DNA from 2 places in the Fictibacillus sp. 23RED33 genome. Region 1 is predicted to be linked to the other one. Evidence: riboswitches for the same ligand, from Rfam matches in the RefSeq annotation. Region 1 holds a riboswitch; the other holds the start of a gene.

Evidence for each region. A riboswitch is a leader RNA that binds a small molecule or an ion and turns the genes downstream of it on or off. The one in region 1 is predicted to bind S-adenosylmethionine.
Region 2: linked by a shared signal. The riboswitch ahead of IHV09_RS07280 (bifunctional homocysteine S-methyltransferase/methylenetetrahydrofolate reductase) and the one ahead of IHV09_RS04390 (2,3-diketo-5-methylthiopentyl-1-phosphate enolase) in region 1 are both predicted to bind S-adenosylmethionine.

Annotation. Positions count from the first base shown of each region.
Region 1 is NZ_JACZDX010000001.1:834,429-838,852, forward strand. Features, by position in the region: gene IHV09_RS04380 (carbon-nitrogen family hydrolase) at 1-869, opposite strand, end outside; gene IHV09_RS04385 (pyridoxal phosphate-dependent aminotransferase) at 891-2,066, shown strand; SAM riboswitch class I at 2,306-2,425, shown strand; gene IHV09_RS04390 (2,3-diketo-5-methylthiopentyl-1-phosphate enolase) at 2,503-3,744, shown strand; gene IHV09_RS04395 (2-hydroxy-3-keto-5-methylthiopentenyl-1-phosphate phosphatase) at 3,741-4,415, shown strand; gene IHV09_RS04400 (methylthioribulose 1-phosphate dehydratase) at 4,412-4,424, shown strand, end outside.
Region 2 is NZ_JACZDX010000001.1:1,408,081-1,412,504, reverse strand. Features, by position in the region: gene cobA (uroporphyrinogen-III C-methyltransferase) at 1-48, shown strand, start outside; gene IHV09_RS07290 (sirohydrochlorin chelatase) at 49-801, shown strand; gene IHV09_RS07285 (NAD(P)-binding protein) at 817-1,455, shown strand; SAM riboswitch class I at 1,457-1,572, shown strand; gene IHV09_RS07280 (bifunctional homocysteine S-methyltransferase/methylenetetrahydrofolate reductase) at 1,637-3,487, shown strand; gene metH (methionine synthase) at 3,480-4,424, shown strand, end outside.

The DNA of each region.
Region 1 (4,424 bases):
TAATACAGATCTGTTCGACGGTCGTTAAATACAGGAACCTTTACACGGATTTCGTCTACTAATTCAGGTGAGATCTCTGCTGTAAGGATCTCCTCTTCGTGCACAGATCCTTCAGCAATGATATCTCCCCATGGGTCAATAATTAGTGATTGACCAGCGAAGGTGTTTTTAGGGTCGCTTCCAACTCGGTTACAAGCAATAACGTAGCATTGATTCTCTATAGCACGTGCGATAAGCAATGCTCGCCAATGAGATTGTCTTTGAATCGGCCATTCGGCAGGAACGAACAATATTTTTGCCCCTTTTATGAAAGGAGCTCGGATCCATTCAGGAAAACGGATGTCATAACAGATAGCAAGGGTCGAGAGATTACCGTCGATTGTAAACAGATTGCTATTACTGCCGGGGGAGATATATTTTTCCTCTTCCATAAGTGTGATCAGGTGAGCCTTTGAGTAGGTGCCAACATGTTCACCGTTTCGGTTGTAAGTGAGTGACGTGTTGTAAACTGAGTTACTCTCACGATATGCGATAGACCCTCCGACAATATTAGTATCAAGCTCTTTAGATAACTCGCTTAACCATTTCTTTGCTTTCTCACCATCATGATCGCTAATCTCATCTAATCGGGTAAGATCATACCCAGTATCCCACAGTTCTGGTAGTACGATCGTATCAGGATTATGATGTTTAACGGCTTTACGAATTTTATTTTCGATGTGTTTATAATTTTCATCAGGTTTCCCATATTGAATGTCAACTTGTATGCAGGCAATTTTCATGATTGTACCCTCCAGGTTGTAAAAAAAGTCTTTACAGAATTTCCTTAAGCGTATAACATAACTGATTAGAATTTCAAGAACATTCAAATTAGACTGGAAGTGATCGTCGTGAAACGTTTTGAGCAGGCAGAAGTGATGGGGAAACTGCCAGAGCAATTTTTCGCCAAGCTTGTAAAAAAAGTATCTTACTATGTAGAGCAAGGCTTTGATGTTATTAATCTAGGACAAGGGAATCCTGATCAACCAACTCCACAGCATATTGTTGATGCATTAAAAGAAGGAGCCGATAGACCTGATTTTCATAAGTATTCACCGTTTCGCGGACATGGATTTTTGAAGCAGGCAGCTGCCGATTTTTATAAACGAGAATATGGAGTAACACTCGATCCTGAGAAAGAAGTAGCCGTACTCTTTGGCGGGAAAGTAGGTTTAGTAGAGCTATCGCAGTGCTATTTAAATCAAGGAGATGTTGCACTCGTTCCAGACCCGGGATACCCTGATTATTGGTCAGGTGTTGCAATGGCTGGTGCTACTATGGAGACGATGCCCTTAAGAAAAGAAAATGACTTTCTCCCGAAGTATGATGAATTACCTGAGACAGTATTGAACAAAGCAAAGCTTATGTTCTTAAACTATCCGAACAATCCTACAGCAGGGGTTGCAACAAAATCCTTTTTTAAAGAAACAGTAGAACTCGCTAACAAACATGATATTCTCGTGTGCCATGATTTTGCTTATGGAGCAATCGGATTTGATGGACAAAAGCCGGTCAGTTTTCTACAGATAGAAGGAGCAAAGGACGTAGGTATAGAGATTTACACCCTTTCTAAAACGTATAACATGGCAGGATGGCGCGTTGGATTCGCGGTTGGAAACGAAACTGTTATTGAATCTATTAACCTACTTCAAGATCATTTTTACGTAAGCTTGTTCGGAGCTGTCCAGCACGCGGCGGCTGAGGCATTGAACGGACCACAGCGATGTGTGGATGAACTGGTAGATACATATGAACGTCGCCGAAATGCATTCATCGGACGTTTGAACGAAAACGGCTGGAAGGTAGAATCGCCAAAAGGTTCATTTTTCTGCTGGCTGCCTGTACCTGATGGGTATACTTCTGAAACTTTCGCAGACTATTTGCTAGAGAAAGCACACGTCGTAGTCGCGCCAGGCATCGGATTCGGAAGCGAAGGCGATCGGTATGTACGTGCCGGTCTTTTAACGTCTGAAGAACGTCTGATAGAGGCTGCTGATCGGATTGCTAAACTAATAATCGATAACTAGTGTTTACCTCCACTGACATTTGATTGCAGTGCAAGGTGGGAGACTCCTGGGGGACGAGTGTGGCAGGTGAGACCCTTAAGGGCGCAAAGCGGCAAGGGGCTCACCGCACGCCCCCCGGAAAGCGAGCATCTGGAACGGAAATCAAATCACTTTCAATACACTGAAGAAAGAAGATAGGGTTGACAGATCGTTCATACCCTGTCATAATCACAATTAAAATTATATTCTAACAATTTGCACTCTTATTAAGAGCAGGTGGAGGGACTAGCCCGATGAAACCCGGCAACCATTCAGCTAATTATGTATTAGCTGAAAACGGTGCTAATTCTTGCAGTCGAACGTTGACTGAGAGATAAGAGGAAGTGGAACTGTCAATATGTAGACACCCCTTCCTCGTGAAGGGGTTTTTTGTGTTTTTGAAAGGAGAACGACAAACATGAGTAAAATTACAGCGACGTACTTAGTACATGATAAGAAAGAAAACTTACAAAAAAAAGCGGAAGGAATTGCACTAGGACTTACAGTAGGTTCTTGGACAGATCTTCCTCAACTTGAGAAAGAGCAGCTAAAAAAACATAAAGGGATTGTGGAAGAGGTCATTGAACTTCCTGAAGATCCACGTGCTGATCAATTTTTAGGAAGTAAAAGAACTAAGGGCTTGCTTAAGATTTCCTATCCATCAGCAAACTTTTCAAATGATATTCCAGCAATTCTAACGACGGTTTTCGGTAAACTTTCGTTAGATGGTGAGATCAAGCTCATAGATTTAGAGTTTGATAGAGAGCTAGAAAAACAATTTCCTGGTCCTAAGTTTGGAATAACAGGAATTCGAGATATCTTAGGCGTACATAACCGTCCACTAGTTATGAGTATTTTTAAAGGGGTACTCGGAAAAGATCTATCATTCTTCAAGCAGCAATTATATGAGCAGGCTTTAGGTGGGGTAGATCTTGTAAAAGATGATGAAATTCTTTTTGAGAACCCACTCACTCCTTTTGAAGAAAGAGTGAAAATCGCTAAAGAAGTATTAAAGTCTGTTCACGAGCGAACAGGCGAAAAGACGCTCTACGCAGTTAACTTAACAGGCAGAACGAGTGAACTTCGAGATAAAGCGAGGCGCGCAGCAGAATTAGGAGCAAACGCATTACTATTTAACGTTTTATCTTACGGACCAGATGTATTGCAAGAACTGGCCGAAGATAAAGAGATTCAACTACCGATTATGGCTCATCCTGCACTATCCGGAGCTATAGGGTCATCATCACTTTACGGAATTGGTTACTCAGTATTACTAGGCAAATTGCTTCGTTATGCAGGAGCAGATCTTGTGTTGTTCCCATCACCATATGGAAGTGTAGCACTTGATCGTCAAGAAACATTAAGCATTGCGGATGCCTTAACAACAGATAACATCTCATTAAACAAATCGTTTCCAGTCCCTTCAGCTGGTATCCATCCAGGACTAACACCGGTTTTATACAATGACTTTGGTTTGGACAGCGTTATAAATGCAGGTGGAGGCATACATGGTCACCCAGATGGAGCTGCCGGTGGAGCACGTGCTTTCCGTCAGGCGATAGATGCCGTTGTTAAAGAAGAAGACTTTGAAAGTTTTGCTGAAAAACATGCAGAACTTCAAAAAGCATTAGAGCTTTGGGGTGGTGTTCCTGTAAAATGACAACTCAACAACGATCGGTAATCTTTTGTGATTTTGATGGGACTGTTACCGAAAAAGATAACATCGTCGCCATCATGGAAGAATTTTCACCTGAGGGATGGCAGCCGATCGTAAATGAAATCTTGAATGAAACGATCTCGATACGAGAAGGTGTAGGAAAAATGTTTTCCAGAATTCCTTCGAATAAAAAGAAAGAGATTATTGAATTCGTTTTAACACGTTCTAAGATTAGAGATGGCTTTCAGGAATTTATTCAATTTACTCAAAGCGAGAGAATTCCGTTATACATCGTTAGTGGCGGCATTGATTTTTTTGTTCATCCTGTTTTAGAAAACAAGCTGGATTCACAATACGTATTTTGTAATGCCAGTGACTTTACCAGTGACACGATAAAAATCACTTGGCCGAATGCGTGTGATGATCAATGTGACAATGATTGTGGGTGTTGCAAACCGTCTGTTATTAGAAGACTTGAAGAGAAATATCCCCGAGCAGAAAAGATTGTGATCGGTGATTCAATTACTGATCTTCAAGCTTCTAAGATGGCTGATGTTGTTTTCGCAAGAGATTATCTGATTGAAAAATGCGAAGAAAACCAAATACTATATACTTCATTTGAAACGTTCCATGACATCATTCATGTCTTAGAGAAAAGAGGTGTGAAAAGTTGAGTAAACAGC
Region 2 (4,424 bases), 570 kb from region 1:
CTGAACGATGAACGGAATAAGCTTGCTGACGTAAGAGAGGCTTTATAAGTGAAGGCATTGCTCTTTATCTGTCACGGTACAAGACTGGAAAAAGGACGTATGGAAGCAGAAGAATTTGTGAGACTGTGTATGGCACAAATTGATGTGCCCATTAAGGAGATTTGTTTTCTAGAGCTTAGTGAACCCTCTATCACTCAAGGTTTTGAAACCTGTATAGAAAAAAGAGCTACAAGCATCTCTGTCATTCCTGTGTTCTTATTAAGTGCGAACCATATAAAAATAGACATACCGAATGAGCTTCAGCAACTGCAGACTACTTATCCAGAAGTTGAAGTGAATTACGGACGTCCTTTCGGTGTACATCAAGCCATTTCACATTTGTTATGGGAGAAGATCATTAAAAGCGCGGTTACGTTAAGAAAAAATTCACATATCCTTCTAGTGGGCAGAGGTAGCACCGATCTAGATGTAAAGCGGGACCTAGAAGCAATAGCATCTAACGTTCAAGATCATTATGGAATTCCTAGTATTCAAGTTTGTTTTTTAACTGGTTCAGAACCAAGTTTTGAAGAAGCACTTTGGAGTAGCAGTGAATTATATGAGCAAGTTATCGTGGTGCCTTACCTTCTATTTTCAGGACTATTAATAAATGGAATAAAACATACGATAATTCGCTATCAGCAGCAAACCACACAAAACGTAACTCTTTGTGAGACGCTTGGCTACCATCCTATCCTTAAAGACGTTTTACTCACACGAATACATGAAACACTTGAAACAAAGAAGTATGCATGTTCTTAAAAAGAGAGGAATGCTATGTATCCTATTCACATAAATTTGTCTGGTAGAACGGTTGTAGTAGCTGGCGGTGGTCTAGTAGCACATCGTAAAATTAATGATCTATTGAATGAAGAGGCAAAAATTACAGTAATCAGCCCAGCAGCTCTTAATGAAATTCAAGAATTGCATGCTGAACGAAAGCTGACTTGGATCGAAAGAGAAGTGGAACGTGCTGATTTGGAAGAAGCGTTTCTAATCATTGCTGCAACCAATAGTAAAGAGATTAATTCTTGGATTGCAGAACAAACAAGTTCGAAACAGCTTGTGAATGTTGTTGACCAACCAGACCTGGGCAACTTTATTGTTCCTAGTGTCGTAAAGAGAGGGAAACTCATTTTATCAGTTTCTACTTCTGGAGCTAGTCCAAGTTTATCTAAATCGATAAAAAAAGAGCTTCAACAAAAATACAGTGAAGACTATGAAACGTATTTAAATTTTTTATTTCAATGCAGATCGATCATTAAGAAGGAATATCCGGAAAAAAATCGAAAAGACTTATTAACAAAGCTAACAGATCGGTCCTTTTTATATAACGAAGAAAAGCAACGCGCGTATAAACAGGAATTATTAAAGAAAATAGATCGCAATTTAGTAAACGAACCAATAAATGAATAAATCCTTATCAAGAGAGGTAGAGGGAGCGGCCCTATGAAACCTCAGCAACCAGCAGCTACTAGCTGAAAAGGTGCTAATTCCTGCAAGTTCGGTTTGTTGAACTTGTAAAGATAAGAAGACCCCGACGCTCAAAAAGTCTTCTTTAATAGAAGGCTTTTTATTTTTTATATAGGAGGCAGTCATGAGTTTAATCACAGACTTAAAACAAAACAAGATATTAATCGGTGATGGGGCGATGGGAACCCTTCTGTATTCGTACGGATCCGACTTTTGTTACGAAGAGTTAAATCTTTCTCAAGAAGAGCAGATCTATAATATCCATCGTGCTTATTTAGATGCAGGTGCTGATATCATTCAAACCAATACGTATGCAGCGAACTATTCAAAGCTCGAACGCTATGGGCTTCAAGATCACGTAAAAGAGATTAATAAAGCGGCTGTTCAGATCGCCAGAAAAGCTGCTCATAAAGAATATGTTGTAGGTACGATCGGTGGCATACGCGGTATAAAACCAAATAGCATTTCTCTTGATGAGATCAAGCGCAGTTTTCGCGAGCAGCTGTATTGTTTGTTGATGGAGAATGTAGATGGCATCCAATTAGAAACCTATTATGACCTAGAAGAACTAGAAACGGTTTTAAAGATTGCTAGAAAAGAAACATCACTTCCGATTATTGCTCAAGTGTCATTACAGGAGGTCGGCTTTATGCAGGACCGCACTCCCATTTCAGAAGCTTTGACCTCTTTAGAGAACATTGGTGCTGATGTTGTGGGATTAAACTGTCGTCTAGGGCCGTATCACATGCTGATGACGCTTGAGGAAGTTGCATTACCGGATCAGGCAATTCTTTCAGCGTTTCCTAATGCATCGCTTCCTTCTTATACAGATGGCCGTTTTAATTATGAGGGGGATGCTGACTATTTTAAAGAATGTGCCCATTTGTTCAGGCAGCAAGGAGTTCGTCTATTAGGAGGATGCTGTGGTACGACACCTGCTCATATACATGCCTTCTCTAGTGAACTAAAAAACTTAGCACCTGTAACAGAAAAAGAAGTGAAACAAAGAAAACGAAAGATTGTGATTCAATCAGCATCAAAATCTAACTATGTACCTCTAAGTGAAGAAGTAAAGAAAAGGCAATCCATAATTGTTGAATTAGATCCACCACGTAAATTAGATACGTCACGTTTTATGGAAGGAGCAAAGGCGTTAAAAAAAGCGGGAATCGACGCACTTACCCTCGCTGATAATTCACTTGCATCACCACGTGTTTGTAACGCTGCATTAGGGTCGATTGTCCAATCCCAACTTAATCTTCGCCCGCTCGTTCATATTACGTGTCGCGATAGAAATTTAATCGGTCTTCAGTCTCATTTAATGGGGCTTCACACGCAGGGCATTCATGAAATACTCGCTGTAACGGGAGATCCTGCAAGCGTCGGAGATTTCCCAGGTGCGTCTTCTGTATATGATGTCACGTCATTTGAACTGATCAAGCTCATCAAACAGTTTAATGAAGGATTATCTCTATCAGGAAAAGAGCTTGGAGAAAAAACATCTTTCACTGTAGGAGCTGCTTTTAACCCTAACATCCGATCCATCGATAAAGCCGTTGAGCGGTTAGAGAAGAAAATTGCATACGGTGCAGACTACTTTATCAGCCAGCCTGTATTTTCAGAGCAAAGACTTATTGAAACGTATGAGGCAACAAAACATATTGATAAACCGATCTATATTGGAATCATGCCTTTAACCTCTTCCCGCAACGCAGAGTTTCTTCATCATGAAGTTCCCGGCATCAAACTATCGAACGCTGTGCGTGACCGCATGGGTAAGTATACAGATGATCCAAAACAAGCGTGCGAAGAAGGCTTATCAATTGCGAAGTCGTTATTAGACACAGCTATGGAACTCTTTAACGGCATCTACTTGATCACACCATTTATGCGTTACGAACTAACCGTTGAATTAGCACGATATACACGAGCGAACTCTCCATCACTTTTATCCAGGAGGTCACAGAATGCCTAAGTCATCAATAGAAAAACAGCTAAAATCAAAGATTTTAATCATGGATGGCGCGATGGGAACGATGCTTCAAGAAGCCAATCTCACTCCAGAAGATTTTGGCGGTGAAGCGTATGACGGTTGTAATGAGTATTTAAATGTAACGGCACCCCATGTTATCGAATCCATTCATTATAAATATCTTGAGGCGGGCGCTGATATCATTGAAACGAATACATTCGGCGGCACGAATCTTGTACTGGATGAATACGAACTAGGATATAGAGCATATGAGATCAATAAGCTTGGAGCAGAAATTGCAAGAAAAGCAGCTGATGCTGTTTCAACAGAACACTGGCCACGTTTTGTTGCGGGCTCACTCGGACCAACGACAAAAACGCTCAGTGTTACGGGCGGAACGACGTTTGATTCGTTAAGAAATGCTTATGCTGAACAAGCACGAGGATTGATTGACGGAGGTGCAGATTTTCTTATCTTAGAGACAAGCCAAGATATGCTAAATGTAAAAGCTGGCTTTCTAGGAATTGAGCAAGCTATTGAACAAACGGGAAAAAGAATCCCGCTCATGGTTTCTGGAACGATCGAGCCAATGGGAACCACACTTGCGGGTCAGTCAATTGAGGCTTTTTATATATCGTTAAAACACATGAATCCTCTTGCCGTTGGGTTGAACTGCGCAACAGGACCTGAATTCATGCAGGATCACATTCGCTCTCTATCAAGTCTGTCTACATCAGCAGTGAGCTGTTATCCGAATGCAGGACTACCAGATGAAGAAGGAAATTATCATGAAACACCAGACTCATTGGCTACTAAACTATCTGGGTTTGCAGAAAAAGGATGGCTGAATGTGGTGGGTGGTTGCTGCGGTACGACACCTGCTCATATTAAAGCATTATCAAAAGCTATGAAGAACTATCAACCACGTGACTTGCAAGTA